2 regions of the Paraglaciecola sp. G1-13 genome follow, and region 1 is predicted to be linked to the other one. Evidence: riboswitches for the same ligand, from Rfam matches in the RefSeq annotation. Region 1 holds a riboswitch; the other holds the start of a gene.
What was found. Region 1 has a riboswitch for thiamine pyrophosphate ahead of thiC (phosphomethylpyrimidine synthase ThiC). Riboswitches for the same ligand answer to the same signal wherever they lie in the genome.
Positions count from the first base shown of each region.

Region 2: linked by a shared signal. The riboswitch ahead of AC0L6N_RS04645 (TonB-dependent receptor) and the one ahead of thiC (phosphomethylpyrimidine synthase ThiC) in region 1 are both predicted to bind thiamine pyrophosphate.

Region 1 covers NZ_CM147903.1:1,843,283-1,850,774, reverse strand. Annotated here, with positions in the region: gene thiE (thiamine phosphate synthase) at 1-649, opposite strand, end outside; gene AC0L6N_RS07755 (thiazole synthase) at 652-1,452, opposite strand; gene thiS (sulfur carrier protein ThiS) at 1,454-1,651, opposite strand; gene AC0L6N_RS07745 (FAD-dependent oxidoreductase) at 1,645-2,877, opposite strand; gene thiC (phosphomethylpyrimidine synthase ThiC) at 2,882-4,768, opposite strand; TPP riboswitch at 4,824-4,924, opposite strand; gene AC0L6N_RS07735 (RNA recognition motif domain-containing protein) at 5,426-5,695, shown strand; gene AC0L6N_RS07730 (TetR/AcrR family transcriptional regulator) at 6,424-7,044, shown strand; gene AC0L6N_RS07725 (NADH:flavin oxidoreductase) at 7,136-7,492, shown strand, end outside.
Region 2 covers NZ_CM147903.1:1,110,947-1,118,438, forward strand. Annotated here, with positions in the region: gene AC0L6N_RS04630 (tRNA(Met) cytidine acetyltransferase TmcA) at 1-397, opposite strand, end outside; gene AC0L6N_RS04635 (acyl-CoA thioesterase) at 465-872, shown strand; gene AC0L6N_RS04640 (hypothetical protein) at 872-1,777, shown strand; TPP riboswitch at 1,864-1,968, shown strand; gene AC0L6N_RS04645 (TonB-dependent receptor) at 2,043-4,106, shown strand; gene AC0L6N_RS04650 (hypothetical protein) at 4,122-4,379, shown strand; gene pnuC (nicotinamide riboside transporter PnuC) at 4,379-5,008, shown strand; gene AC0L6N_RS04660 (phosphotransferase) at 4,986-5,825, shown strand; tRNA gene AC0L6N_RS04665 (tRNA-Trp) at 5,899-5,975, shown strand; gene AC0L6N_RS04670 (hypothetical protein) at 6,402-6,941, shown strand; gene rimI (ribosomal protein S18-alanine N-acetyltransferase) at 6,934-7,380, shown strand; gene AC0L6N_RS04680 (helix-turn-helix domain-containing protein) at 7,435-7,492, opposite strand, start outside.

The sequences.
Region 1 (7,492 bases):
GCAGCCAAAACTGCTCTTCTGGGCTGTAAAAAAAATCTAGACCCTTATGATCAGCATACTGCCAGTGCCCGCCTTTGATTAGCACCGCCTTAGCCCCAATTTCAACCAAAGCTTTAGCAGCCCTTCTTAAATCCTTGGCAGTTTCGATATCAAACCCAACAAGCGATTGTGCCTCAGGAATATTAGGGGTGAGCAAACTACAGTGAGCAAGTAGCAGCCTGTTTATATTTCTATGGCTGTCGTTGTTTCGCTTACCGTGTAATTCAGCGCCACTTGTTGCGGCGCCAACGGGGTCACAAATTAACGGGATTTTTAGCCTCTGACGAACCGCAATGATTTGTTGCGCTTGTGCTTCGCTGGCAACGAATCCTGTTTTAATTGCCTTAGGACGAAATAGTGATACGGCCTCAATTTGTGCGCGAAACATAGCGCTATCGACAGCGTTAACCGCAAAAACCTGTTGGTTATTTTGTGCTGTCACGGCTGTTAACACGCTGGTGCAGTGTACAGCTAATGCATGCTGGACTTTTACATCCATTTGCATGCCGGCTAGCCCTGCGCTGTCGCTGCCAGAAAAGGTCAAAACCGACGGCTTTATACCGTTATTTAACGACTGGGGATCGCTGACTATCGCATCATGGCTTATCATGCTCAGCCACCTCGCTCATTTTTGTCTTGGTGCCAAAATGGGGTACCTAGCACGGGCGTACTGGGTTTCGCTAAGTCCCGTTGTTGAATAACACCTGCCTCAAAACCACTTCGCCCTGCGACAATACCATCTCGAAAAGCTTGGGCCATTAAAATAGGATTCTGCGCCTCAGCCACGGCCGTGTTGAGTAATACTCCGTCAAAACCTAACTCCATTGCTTGCACAGCATGAGAAGGTGCACCAAGTCCTGCATCAATAATCAAGGTGGTATCAGGTAAACGCGCTCTGAGGGTTTTGAGTGCATACGGGTTCATCAATCCTCGTCCCGTGCCAATTGGCGCTCCCCACGGCATCACTATATTGCAGCCAGCACCGACCAATCGTTCGGCTAAAACCAAATCATCAGTGGCATAGGGAAAAACTTCAAAGCCCTGCGCGATAAGCTCTTTAGTAGCTTCAAGCAATGCGAATGGGTCGGGTTGTAAGTTATATTCATCACCCAACACTTCAAGTTTTATCCAGTGAGTGTTAAACACCTCTCGCGCCATATTGGCAGTGTGAACAGCGTCTTTTGCGCTATAGCAACCAGCCGTGTTGGGCAGTATATGGCAATTCAAGCTTTTTATATGTTGCCAAAAGCTCTCGCCGCCTTTCTGACTAGGAGACTGGCGACGCAATGAAACGGTGATCACTTGAGCGCCCGACGCTTGAATAGCGCGCTGCATAATGTGTGGGGATGGGTATAAAGAAGAGCCAACTAAAAAGCGACTGCTGAGTACTTCACCCGCAAGTTGCCAACTCATGCTAGCCGCCCTGCATAGGTGTGAACGCATCAAGAGCATCCTGCTCTTGCAGTATCACAGTCTCATGCTCATTTTTAGGCACAAACTGTCCATTAACCGCGACCGCACACATAGCAGGTGCATTGAGTTCTCGAAGGACGTCAGGCAATGACTGTTGCGTTACCTTGAACGGCTCGCCGTTAAAATAAATAGTTAACATGCTACTTCCTGAATTAAGTTCTCAAATGTTGATTTAAAATCGCTATTGAACAACCTGTCGCACGCTTGCTCAGCGAGTATGGGCGCTAACAAGTAACCGTGACGAAATAGACCATTGATGCGTATAACCCGCTGATTAAAATGTATTTTAGGTAGGTTATCTGGGTATGCTGGGCGACAATTCGTCGCAGTTTGTACAATCTTTGCTTCACCAAAACCCACGTCAATGGAATACGCTGCAGACAGCAGTTCAAGCGTCGAGCGCACTGTGATTGGGCCAGTATCTTCGCTTTCGATTTGACTCGCACCAATCACAAAATGATGGTTGTGCCGCGGTGCAATATACAACTTGTATCTTGGATGCATCAGTCGCACTGCGTGCTTAAGCTCTACCTCTGGCGCATATAAGGTAATGACTTCACCGCGCACCCCGCGTAACTCAGGTATTTGCTGCCCGAACGTTTTCTGTTCAGTGGCGTTGTAGTTGAACTTAGTCCGCCTTTGGGTATCAGCAAGTGGGACTTGCTTTGCGCCAAGTCCGCGGCAGTCAATCACATAATCAAATACCTGTTTTCCCTCAGGCAAGACTACCGCTGCGCTATTGCCATTATTGCTTCGCTGTTCGTTATCAACCCTGAGCACGTGCGAGTTTGACTTCCACGTCACAGCCGATTGCTCAAGATAGGATGCAAGACCTGTCATCACCTCAGCGGTATTAACCCATGCTTCGTTCGGAAGATAAAGTCCGCCCTCAAAGTGTTTTGCTAATTGCGGAGCATAATGATGAAGCGCTGTTTGGGTTAATAACCGCATGTGTGAAAACTCTTTATCTTGCGCGAAATCTGGCAACTTACCCATCAACTGGCGGGAAAACTGCTGAAAATCGGCTTTATCTTCGCGGTGCGCCACCACTAACGTGCCCTGAGCGAACAACGTGAGTGGTTTAGCCAAGTGCAAATTTAGGCTGTTAATAACATCCGGCCAGCGCGTTAAAGACGCCATCCCCATAGAAAACACAGCAAGCTCTGCACTTTCAAGCTCGCTATACGGTGCTAACATACCTGCTGCTGTATACGCAGCAGCACTGCCACTTTCGATGGGATCTTTATCAAATATGGTGAGCGAAATATCCGCTTGGCGTTGTAATAATTGCCACGCCATCATTCGCCCCATAATGCCTGCACCAACAATGGCAATGCGCATTTTGTGTTCACTTTGCACAGCCACAGCGTTACTCCGTCTGAGCGACGTATATCTGTGCACCTGCGGCGGTAAACTCAGCGGATTTTTGCGCCATACCGGCTTCAATGTCAGTGTTTTTCAAATCCGCTGAATATTCGCGCACCTCTTGAGAGATTTTCATAGAGCAGAATTTAGGCCCACACATGGAGCAAAAATGGGCGACCTTCGCTGCGTCTTTAGGCAAGGTTTCGTCATGAAATGCGCGAGCAGTATCAGGGTCTAGGCCTAAATTAAACTGATCGACCCAACGAAACTCAAAACGCGCCTTAGACAGTAAATCGTCGCGGTAGCGAGCGCCTGGGTGACCTTTAGCAATATCCGCTGCGTGAGCGGCAATTTTATACGCCATGATCCCTTGCTTAACATCATCTTTGTTCGGCAAGCCTAAATGCTCTTTGGGGGTTACGTAGCACAGCATTGCACAACCATACCAACCAATGATCGCAGCCCCTATTCCACTCGTAATATGATCGTAACCAGGGGCGATGTCGGTAGTCAGCGGGCCAAGCGTATAAAATGGTGCTTCATGACAATGTTCAAGTTGCATATCCATATTTTCTTTAATCATATGCATAGGCACATGACCTGGGCCTTCGATCATAGTTTGTACATCGTGTTTCCAGGCAATTTTAGTCAGCTCACCAAGCGTAATCAGCTCGGCAAATTGAGCTTCATCGTTAGCATCCGCTAATGAGCCTGGACGCAAGCCATCACCGAGGGAAAAGCTCACGTCATATGCTTTCATGATGTGGCAAATGTCTTCAAAATGGGTGTATAAAAAGTTTTCTTGATGGTGAGCAATGCACCATTTTGCCATGATAGAACCACCACGGGAGACGATGCCTGTAACGCGGTCCACCGTCATAGGAATATGATGCAACCGCACCCCAGCATGAATGGTGAAATAATCTACGCCCTGCTCGGCTTGCTCAATCAAGGTATCGCGAAACACTTCCCAGGTCAGGTCTTCAGCAACACCCTTGACCTTTTCTAACGCTTGGTAAATAGGCACTGTGCCCACGGGAACGGGAGAGTTTCTAACGATATAGTCGCGAGTAGAGTGAATATTCTTGCCCGTTGACAAGTCCATAATGGTGTCGCCGCCCCAACGAATTGACCACACCAGCTTTTCAACTTCTTCTTCAATGGAAGAACGCAGTGCTGAGTTACCAATGTTGCCATTGATTTTAACCAAAAAGTTGCGCCCAATTATCATGGGTTCGAGTTCTGTATGGTTAATATTGGCTGGGATTATCGCTCTGCCTTCAGCCACTTCTTTGCGCACAAACTCTGGTGTAATGGGCTGCAAATTGGCTCCCAAAGAATTTCCTTTTAGTCGCTTATTACGCTCATCCGTAGTGAACTCATTGCTTAGGGCTTCCCGAGCTTGGTTTTCGCGAACGGCAATGTACTCCATTTCTTTGGTGATAATACCTTTGCGGGCATAATGCATTTGGCTGACATTTTTACCAGGTAAGGCACGTCTTGGCGTGCGCTGCAAAGCATCATTGTAATATTGAAACGCGCGTTCTTGATCGAAGTGTCCGTTGTCTTGGGGTTGTACCTCACGACCTTGATATTGTTCAGTGTCGTTTCGAGACAATACCCACTCACTTCGCACATCAGCCATGCCTTTGTTGACGTCTATGTCTACGGTTTCATCGGTATAGGGACCTGAGGTATCGTACAAAGTGACGGCGGTTCCGTCGGTTAAACTGATTTCGCGCATGGGCACACGAACGCTAGGATCGTTAGGCGATGCAACATACACTTTTTTACTGGCTGGAAGGGGGGTGCGTGTAATTTTTTGACTTTCAGAGGAGGTACTAGCCGGTGCGTTAGCAACCGCTTCACTGGAAGAAAGGACAGTGTTCATTTTGTTTTCCTTAAAAAAATACAGGCGCGCGGAAAACGAAAACAAACATCCCTTGTGAGGATGTGCTGCTCATTCCTACGCCGATACTAGTCGGATCAGGTTCTACGGGTCTGTATTACTACATCTCAGCCAAAAAAGGCGCCCCGAGAGCGAGTGCGGATAATAGGACAACAAATTTAGAATTACTAGCCCCACGCCAAAGGAATTTATTTTACCCAAAAATACATTTATTGCTGACTTAAATAAAAGCACGATTGACACATTTAAGCTAAAAACGCCTTAATTATAAAAACCTGTAAATTCACCAAAAATACTGAATATTGTTAATATAATTCCATAAAAACCACTTTAACCACTTAACTTTGTTAAATTTATAAGTGCTTAAAATTTAACGTTAACCGCTTTTAGCGACACGTTAACGAGAGCGATAGGAAACAATTCGGACGAGCATTACCAAGGGTAGAGGTCCAAAAATATTTTATCCTAGAACAAAAAAAGTGAAGTCTTTTTCAATGACCTCACGCAAATTCGGAGTGAAGCTAGATAACAAGGATGTAAAAAACCACACCAAGGATCAACAGCCACTAGCATTAACCCGTATTGATACACAGCAAACGCTGTTATCATTAGCCCATTATTTTTTATAAGGGCGTTACCATGAAATTATTGATCCGCAATTTAGACCGAGCCACCACGCAAGACGAGCTTCGCACCCTCTTTGAAGGTTATGGTGTTGTTCAGTCATGCACTATTGTGATTGATCCCGCAACGCAAAGCTCAAAAGGCTTTGGCTTTGTTGAAATGCCAAAAGCAGGCGATGCGAAAGCCGCTACTATTAATCTGAACGGCCATACCTTAGGTGCAAATAAAATACGCGTGAAGAAAGCGGAAGAAAAGGCAACAGATAAACCAGAAGACACTGAGTAACGAATATTTACAGCAATTGCGAAAATATTATTAAAACCCGCTTCTAAGCGGGTTTTTCTTTGTGCGTTTATCTATCTTCTTACAATATTTATTTATCTTCTTACAGATTAGAGGCGCAACAGACTGAAAATAGTAAAGCTCGGTTAGCGTCTTACTACCCGCTCTATTATCAAGGATCCCTTAAGTTGATCAAACCAGGACGATAGCTGATACAGCTGAACTTGCCTTGACGACAATAATTACGACAACCGATTGCGACTCCGGCGATAGACCAATTGGTTGCATTGCTTAACGACTTTCTATGATGCACTTTGGTTAAGTGCTCTATTTAGCTGGAAAAGCTCTCGAGACCCAGCTAAGCACAATAGTTACGCCCAAACCCGCCGTCAATACTTATAATTATTCCACTGAATCTACTCGACTCAATATCGCTATCACTTTAAAAGTGAAACCAACTATTCAGATTCAAGTACGGATGCGCATCAAGGTTTAACTATATTCCCCAAATAATTAGCATTCCTTGAGTACTGCGCAATTATCACTGTCAAATTGAAGAGCAGTTAATAATAAAAAACCCATGGTAGTCCACTTATATCGAGACTGGCTTATGGGTGTTTTATTTTAAATTGACAGTGTCAATATAAAATATATTATGGGCGTCAAACACCCAAATAGTAAACCCAAGTGTATGCAAAAGATGTATGTGCCAGAAGCGCTAAAGAGCCTCAATGCCTAAAGTGTTAACGGATGAAGAGATACAGTGTTTTCGCAATAGAATGTGCGATCACGCCTTGGTTTCATTTGCCAAAAGTGGCGTAGAGGGTATTTCATTGCGCGGATTAGCCGCTGATTTACGTTGCAGTCGCACTACGCCCTATCGTTATTTTAAAAACAAGGCTGATATCCTTGCAGCGCTGCGCCAGCGTGAATTTGCACGGATTGCCGACACCCTCGAACATGCTTTAGCCCAAGAGCCAACCCAAGATAAGCAGCTGAGCGCACTTTGTCATGCCTATTTTGATTTTGCATTGCAATTTCCAGATTCCTATCGCGTCATGTATAGCGTAGCTCAGCCTGACTTAAGCAAATATGCAGCTCTTGAACGTGAGATTTTACGTAGTAGCGCGCCAATGCGCCAAGTGGTGAAGTCAGCGGTAAGCGCTGGGATCTTAAAAGGTGACCCAACAGATATATGTTATGTAGTTTGGGCCGGAGTCCACGGCTTGATATCGTTGCACTTATCGCACATGTTGGGTGAACAACGAGATATAGCGCAGCTTGCAACAGTCATGATTGAGTCCCTGGTGCGCTCAGTTAGCGTTGCACCCGCTTTATCAGTTTCAATTTAGGGATTCGAATGAAAGTTTCAAATTAGAGTTTCGAATTAGAGTTTCAAATTAGACAAAACTAACGAAAATAAACATTATCAAGGACAACACTATGAGTAACAAAGTAGACGCATTATTCGCCCCCTTTACCCACAAAGGCTTATCGCTAGATAACCGCGTAGTAATGGCCCCAATGACCCGTGAGTTTTCTCCTGGTGGAGTACCTACTTCAGACGTCGCCGATTATTATCGCCGCCGCGCACAAGGTGGAACAGGCTTAATTATCACCGAAGGCACGACCATAAACGATCCTGTGGCAACCATGAGTGATCGTATTCCTCAGTTTCATGGGGATGCTGCTCTTGCAGGATGGAAAAAGACCGTTGATGCAGTACACGGTGCCGGGGGTAAAATCATGCCTCAATTGTGGCACGTAGGCATGGCGCGCGTAGCGCAAAAAGCGCCGTTT
Region 2 (7,492 bases), 730 kb from region 1:
CATAGCCGTATGAGTAACGTTTTTTGGAAAGGGGAGCGGTATATTGAGACCAGCTTTTCAGCTCAGGGCAAATTAAAATCATTAACCCATTCGCTTTGATAGTGCCGCTATAGGCCATAAGTGCATTTGCACTTAACCCCGAGTAACAGTTATAGATAAGAGTGTTATATTCTCTGCCTAAGTGTTGACGATAATCTACGCTATTAACCTCTTGATAAGTACTAGGGGCATCACCTACCCACAGATGCTTACTCGCAAGAGACTCGACATTAATAAGTAAGTTTTCAGCCTGCTTTTCAGCCCACTCTTTAGCACCGCTCACAATCACCAATTGGCGGTGAAAAACATGGCTTTTCCGCTGTTTAACCCAATCTTCTATTTTAAAGTGTAAATCCACGCTGATATTATCTGTACAATAAACTCGAAATTATCGCCAGTTTAAGCAATGTTACCAAGGAATACGAATGCGCTTTTTATCAAGACGATTAGTGATGCCCAATGATCTTAATTATGCCAACTCATTGTTCGGGGGCAGGGCACTGGAGTGGATAGATGAAGAGTCTGCGATATACGCAATTTGTCAGCTAGAAACGAATCAATTAGTCACCAAACACATTGGTGAAATCAGCTTTGAATCACCAGCGTTACAAGGTGACGTAGTGGAGTTTGGTCTAGAAACCAAAAAGGTGGGCCGTACTTCAATTACGGTTACTTGCTTGGTGAGAAATAAAGAAACAAAGAAAACGATCTGCTTAGCAGACGACATTGTATTTGTTCGTGTTGATCGTGAAACGCGCTTGCCCGTCGCCCACGGTAAAACGTTTGATGAGCTGCAAGAACGAGCAAGGTTAGAAATGAAGGGACTGACTTAATGGATCTAGGTTCTTTCTATCGTGTTGCCGAGCTTCCGCGATTTACCGGAAAAATTTGGCTTGCGTTTGCTATAAGTTTTATCTCGATAAATAGTTGTGCCGTAGCGGGGCAATCAGATTATTCAATTATTGAAAGTCATTCTTTACCGAGTGAATTAGAAGAAAGCTCGGCATTGTATTGTGCCGGTAAAGATCAAATTTACAGTATTAATGATTCAGGCAATGCGCCTATTATTTTTCAACTAAGTGATGACGGCGATATTTTGTCTCTACGCAGCCCAGACAATGTCAAAAATAAAGATTGGGAAGCCCTGACTGCAGATGACGAATTTTTCTATGTGGGTGATATAGGCAACAATCGAGGGACACGGAAAAATGTATTTATATACAAGTTACCCCGAAATGAAATGGATAAAGCGAAAACCAAAAAACTTAGTGTGTCTTACGAAGGGAATAATCACAAAGCAAACGAGTCGCTTAATCATGACTTTGATGCAGAGGCGTTAGTCGCTGTGGGTGATGACTTAGTCTTATTTTCAAAAAGCTGGCGTACCGATGTTCTCAACGTGTATCTGGTAGATAAAAATGAAAGTAAACAAAAACTCAGCGCTCACATCTCAGTAAAAGGCATTCCAGGTGTGATCACCGGTGCGGATTACGACAAAATGAACGAGCGGTATGTCTTGGTTGGTTATCCTTCGAAACGCGTAGGCTTTGGTGATCCATTTATAGTGCTACTAGATAAAAATTTCACATTAATTGAAACCATACCGTTACCAGGGTACGGGCAGGTAGAAGGTGTGTGCGCTCATCCATCTGGGCAAATTTGGTTTACTCAAGAATCTTCAATTTTTAGCAGTAGTAAATTAGTTAAGTTAAAACTAGCGAGTCATAAAGCGACCTAACGTCATGTTTATGCGAATAATCAGCGCTTGCGCTGGATGACAGTATTGCTACACTGTCGCCGTTAACACTGTCGAGATTCATTTTGTTAACTACCAAGGGGTGCCGAAAGGCTGAGATTTGTCTCTTAAGAGATATGACCCTTACACCTGATCCGGATAATACCGGCGTAGGAATGGTTATTTCGTTCGCATTTCAAAAATGTAAACATCTCCCATTTATCTGCCGCAAAGCCGGATCTTTTCAACCTTTACTGAAGAGATCCCAATGAAGTTTTGTTCTACCTTACTTGCTCTATCCATAGCATCAAGTTTCGCCAGCCACGCTGATGAGTCCAAAGACATTGAACGTATTACTGTTAGCTCAGATTTTCGCCAGCAAGCGTTAATGTTCATCCCTGCAAGCGCAACCATATTAAGCGATTCACAAATTGAAGCTCGCCAAGCGCAACACCTTGAAGACATTTTAAATGTTGGCGCCAATATCAACTTTGCCAGTGGTGCATCTCGCGGGCGATTCATTCAAATTCGCGGTATCGGTGAGCGCAGCCAATTTTCAGAGCCAAGTAACCCATCTGTTGGATTTCTAGTGGATGATTTTGACTTCTCTGGTATTGCAGGTGTGGGCACATTGTTTGATGTGGAACAAGTTGAAATTTTGCGTGGCCCACAAGCGACCGAGTTTGGGGCGAGTGCCATGGCTGGGGTTATTAAGGTTAAAACCGTTGATGCCGGACCGGATCAAAGCGGTAAATTATCATTTTCACTTGCCGAGCAAAATACATGGAGTGTAGGCGGCGCTTACGGCAATGCCATAACGGATAATCTATTCTATCGTGTGGCGGTTCAACAGTTTAAGAGTGATGGTTTTGTACAGAATACTTTTTTAAATCGTGACGACACCGATAACCTAGATGAATTTACCTCAAGAGTAAAACTGAAATATCTGCCTGCAGATTGGTTGACCTTCGACCTTAATTATCAATATTTCGATATAGATAACGGTTATGACGCGTTTTCTCTGGAAAATACTCGAGAATCACGTGCTGATGAACCTGGTTTCGACCGCCAAAAAACTCATGCCCTAGGCCTAAAAACGGAAATAAACACCGAGCTTACGGATGTTTTTGTTATTTTGAGTCAATCAAATTCAGATATGGGCTACAGCTATGATGAAGATTGGACATACGTCGGCTTTCATCCTGACGAGTATTCTTCCGTAGACAGCTATTTCAGAGAGCGCGATACAGATAACGTTGACATACGCTTTTTATCAAACGACAACTCAACTTTATTCAATGGCTCAACTCAATGGTTATTTGGCCTGTATTCGAAATCCATGGATGAGAGTTTACTGCGCCAATACACCTATGCAGACGGTGACTTTACAAGTCGTTATCAACAAGACAACCTCGCCGTATATTCGCAAGTCGATACCGAACTGTCTGACACCCTTAGTTTACGCTTGGGCCTTCGCGCCGATCGTTTTGAAATAGACTACAGCGATATAAGCGGTTTCACCCAAAGCAATGATAAAACGTTGATCGGCGGTAAAGCCGTGCTTGATTATAGTATCGATAGCGCCTCTGTTTATGCCAGCGTATCAAGGGGCTACAAAGCCGCTGGCTTTAATCCAGATGAGCGGGTCAGCTCGGACAAGCGTATTTATCAACCTGAGTACAATTGGAACTACGAAATTGGGGTAAAGGGCAACTTTATTAATTACGACGCCTTTATTCGCATGGCAGTTTTCTACATGGACCGTGAAGACACCCAAGTCAGTGATTATGATGTACAAACTCGTGCAGACGGTAGCGCCACATTCATTGACATCATAGGTAATGCTGATACAGGCACTAACTGGGGTTACGAATTAGAGTCAGGCTGGCAAGTAAACGACAGTGTATATTTGCACGCTAATTTCGGTTGGCTTGATGCCACTTTTGAAGATTATACCCTAGCCGATGGCTCGGTTGTTGATAAGCAAGACCAAGCCCAAGCTCCAAACTACACCTTCAATATTGGCGCCAATGTGCAGTTGTCTGAGCAAGTCAGTTGGTCGATAGACGCAGATGGTAAGGACGAATACCGCTTTTCTGACGGTCACGACGAAAAGTCACCATCTTATGTGTTGGTCAATACCGCGATGCGTTTTGATGTACAAGACTGGTCGTGTTCTGTGTGGGTAAAAAATGTGTTTGACCGAACTTACTACGTCCGTGGTTTTGGTGGATTCAACAATGACCCACGAGAAGGTTACGCCACTCCGGAGCCTTATTATCAACTGGGAGATGGCCGTCAAGTGGGCATCAGTGCTCAATACAACTTTTAGCAAGAGGAGCTAATAATGAAATTAGTCGCAGAGATTTCAATGTACCCGTTAAACGAACAGTACCTTGAGCCGATCCAAACTTTTATCGACCGTTTGAATGAATACGGCCACTTGAAGGTAGTCACCAGTGCTACCAGTACTTTGGTGAGCGGGGACTATTTGGCAACCATGCAAGTACTCGCTAAAGAAATGCAGCGCAGTCATCAGGAAGTCGGGCAGGCAATATTTGTATGCAAGTTCCTAAATGGTGACAAAATGAGCAGCGATGTGTAATGCAAGGCTTAATCGAGCTGTTCAATAATATTGCTCAGCAGTTTGTTGCACTACCTTGGCTAGAAGCAACGGCGGTAATACTCGCTGTTGCTTATGTGTGGCTAGCAGCGAGAGAAAATATCTGGTGCTGGCCTTGTGCACTGGTAAGCACTGGCATTTATACTTGGTTATTTTGGGAAGTTTCGTTGCTGTTTCATACTTTACTGAACGCCTATTACTTGTTAATGGCGGTATATGGTTGGCAACAATGGAAGCAGCGTGAAGATGAAGAGATCCCCATTCAAAGCTGGTCTATTCAAAAGCACCTGGTGCGATTAATGTTATTGACGTGTATCGCGTTTGGTCTGACCGTTTTTGCTAGTATGTGGTTGGACTCTCAATACCTTTACCTAGATGCTTTTATCACAGTGTTCAGTGTTTACACCACTATGATGGTCGCGCACAAAGTGTTAGAAAACTGGCTTTATTGGATTGTGATCAATAGCTTTGCCTGTTACTTGTATTTCACGAAAGAGATGTATCTAACGGGGGCACTTTTTATTTTTTATGTGTTATTTGCGGTATATGGTTATATCAATTGGCGCCAACAGCATGTAGGTAGGCCTTATGCCCCATCGGCATCAGCTTAACTCAGCTGTATTGGCTGAGCTAACAAGTCTAGCGCTCTGCCGAGATGGATTTAACGTAAAGCCAGTTCAAAAGGCGGGGGCGGTTAATACAAGTTATTGTTTAACCACTGCTTCTGGTCAATTTTTTATGAAAATGTTCGAATCTGATCAGGTAAACCAACTTGATCGTCAACAGCTATTCGATATTCAAAAAGCGGTCTGGCAGAAAGGGATGGCCTGTGAGCCGGTCTATCTGTCAACGGCCGCTGGTTTTCAATTAGATGCTTGGGTACAAAGTCATACTTTGGAAAACAGCACTTTGAGCGAAGACATTAAAGCGCATCAGTTGGCTGATGCATTGCATCGCATTCATAGCTTAGATATTGAAGGGCACAGACTGAATTTACCTGCACAGTGGGCAGGCTATCTATCACAATTGCCGCAGCAACAATATTGGAAAGAGCGCGAGGAAGCGCAGGGGTTAGCGAGCATTTGGTCTGCTACACCGGCCCATGAGTTAGTTTTTTGCCATAATGATTTGTCGTTTCAGCATGTCACAACTGAACAATCTAACGTGATATTCGATTGGGAATATTGCGCGTTATCAAATCGTTACTTTGACTTAGCGGCTTGCATCGAAGTGAATAATCTCAATTTTGAGGTTCAAACTTATTTGCTATCAAGATATGCACAAAATACGCAGTTACCACTGCCGTTAGTATTACAAAAGACCACTGAAATGCTTCCGTTAGTTAATCTAACGGGTCGCCTTTGGTACGCTGTAGCAAAGAAAATAACCGCCTCACAATGTCATACTGCCGATAAAATAAGCGGTTGAACCTAAACCTGATATTTTAGCTACAAAAGCACTTTACCTTTTACCCTTGTTACGTATAATTCAGCAGCTCAGCAGGGGTGTAGTTCCAATTGGTAGAACAGCGGTCTCCAAAACCGATGGCTGGGGGTTCGAATCCCTCCACCCCTGCCAATTTTTCAGATTCACTCTTCAATCATATCCCCCATAAATTAAAAATAACTTTTTTACCCGATTGGAGGGTGAGAAGCCCCATGGGGTTTGACAAATTGTCTGGAACAATTTGTACCGCACAGCGCCGTTTACGGTCAGGTACAGGGAAGTACGTGAGTACATCCCTCCACCCCTGCCAATTTTTCAGATTCACTCTTCAGTCATATCCCCCACGAATTTAGAATACCCTATTTGCTCTATTGCAGAGTGAGAAGCCCTATAGCGTCTGACAAATTTCCTACACCTTATTGTTAGCCACATCTCAAACGACCTAGACTTATGGATTTATCCCGCTGAGAGATGAGAAGTACAATGGGATTTGATAAATTGCTACTAATTAACGACTGGCGCCCGCCTTCTTTTAAGATATCGTGATAATCTATGCCCATGAATACTAAAACAACACATACACTGACTTCGTATCAACACGCTGTTCTTGGCGAGATGGGCATTGTTGCCTGGTACCCTCAGGGCTCAGAGCCTAAAGCTAGCCAGCTAAGCTCGCAAGATTCAATTCGTTCAGATATCGACCCTGCAAAAACTAATGACAGCAAAAAGACCAGCCCAGTACCTGATGCGATAAAGCGCCTTAAAACTCAATCCGCCGCAACTTCAGCAACAGCATCGACATTAGATAAAAAAATAGTGCCGAACAGTTTCGTTCTAGGTGTGGGACTAGCCGAATTGCCTGAAAAATTCTTGAATGATATTTTATCTAGCATTGGTATTTCAAAACAAAATTACGAGCAGATAGCGGATGCTCAGTGTACTCAGTACGACGGGTATCCATTCGCGTGGCAGGTTGGTGATGACGTGATGTTAGAGGGGAGATTACTAACAACCCCTGCATACGGAAACGGTTTCTCATCTTCTACTAAAAAACAGCTGTGGGCGACGTTATCTGGTTTCAAGCACAATAATGACTGATTTAATTCAGCTCAATCAAGATAACTACCGATGTGCCTATGCCATCCATTGCCAGGGGCACACTCACCCTTGGTCTGAACCTGTGTTTGCTGATTGCTTGACCGATAATTATCAAGCCTATGCGTTACTGCAAGAGGACATGTATGCAGGCTTGTATGTTGGATTATTTGTGCTTGATGAAGCCACTTTGATGGACATAGCTGTTGGTGAAGCGTTTCGCGGTCGAGGGCTAAGTAAGGTGTTGATGTCACATTTTTTAGCATTGTGCGTAAATAAACACATGCATTGCGTTTGGTTAGAAGTTAGGGCATCTAATGTTGCCGCAATAGGCTTATATCAAGCATATGGTTTCGAGAAAATTGAGTGTCGTAAAGACTATTATGAAACGCAGGATGGACGAGAAGACGCGTTGATGATGAAGTTAGTACTGGGGGGCTAAACTTAAACTACATTGATAATCGATGAAGCCCTTGCGGGCTTCACATCGAAAACATTATCTACGAGCTGAAGAAATGTTTAACTGTTGAGTAGGATCTTGACGTTCGATCGCT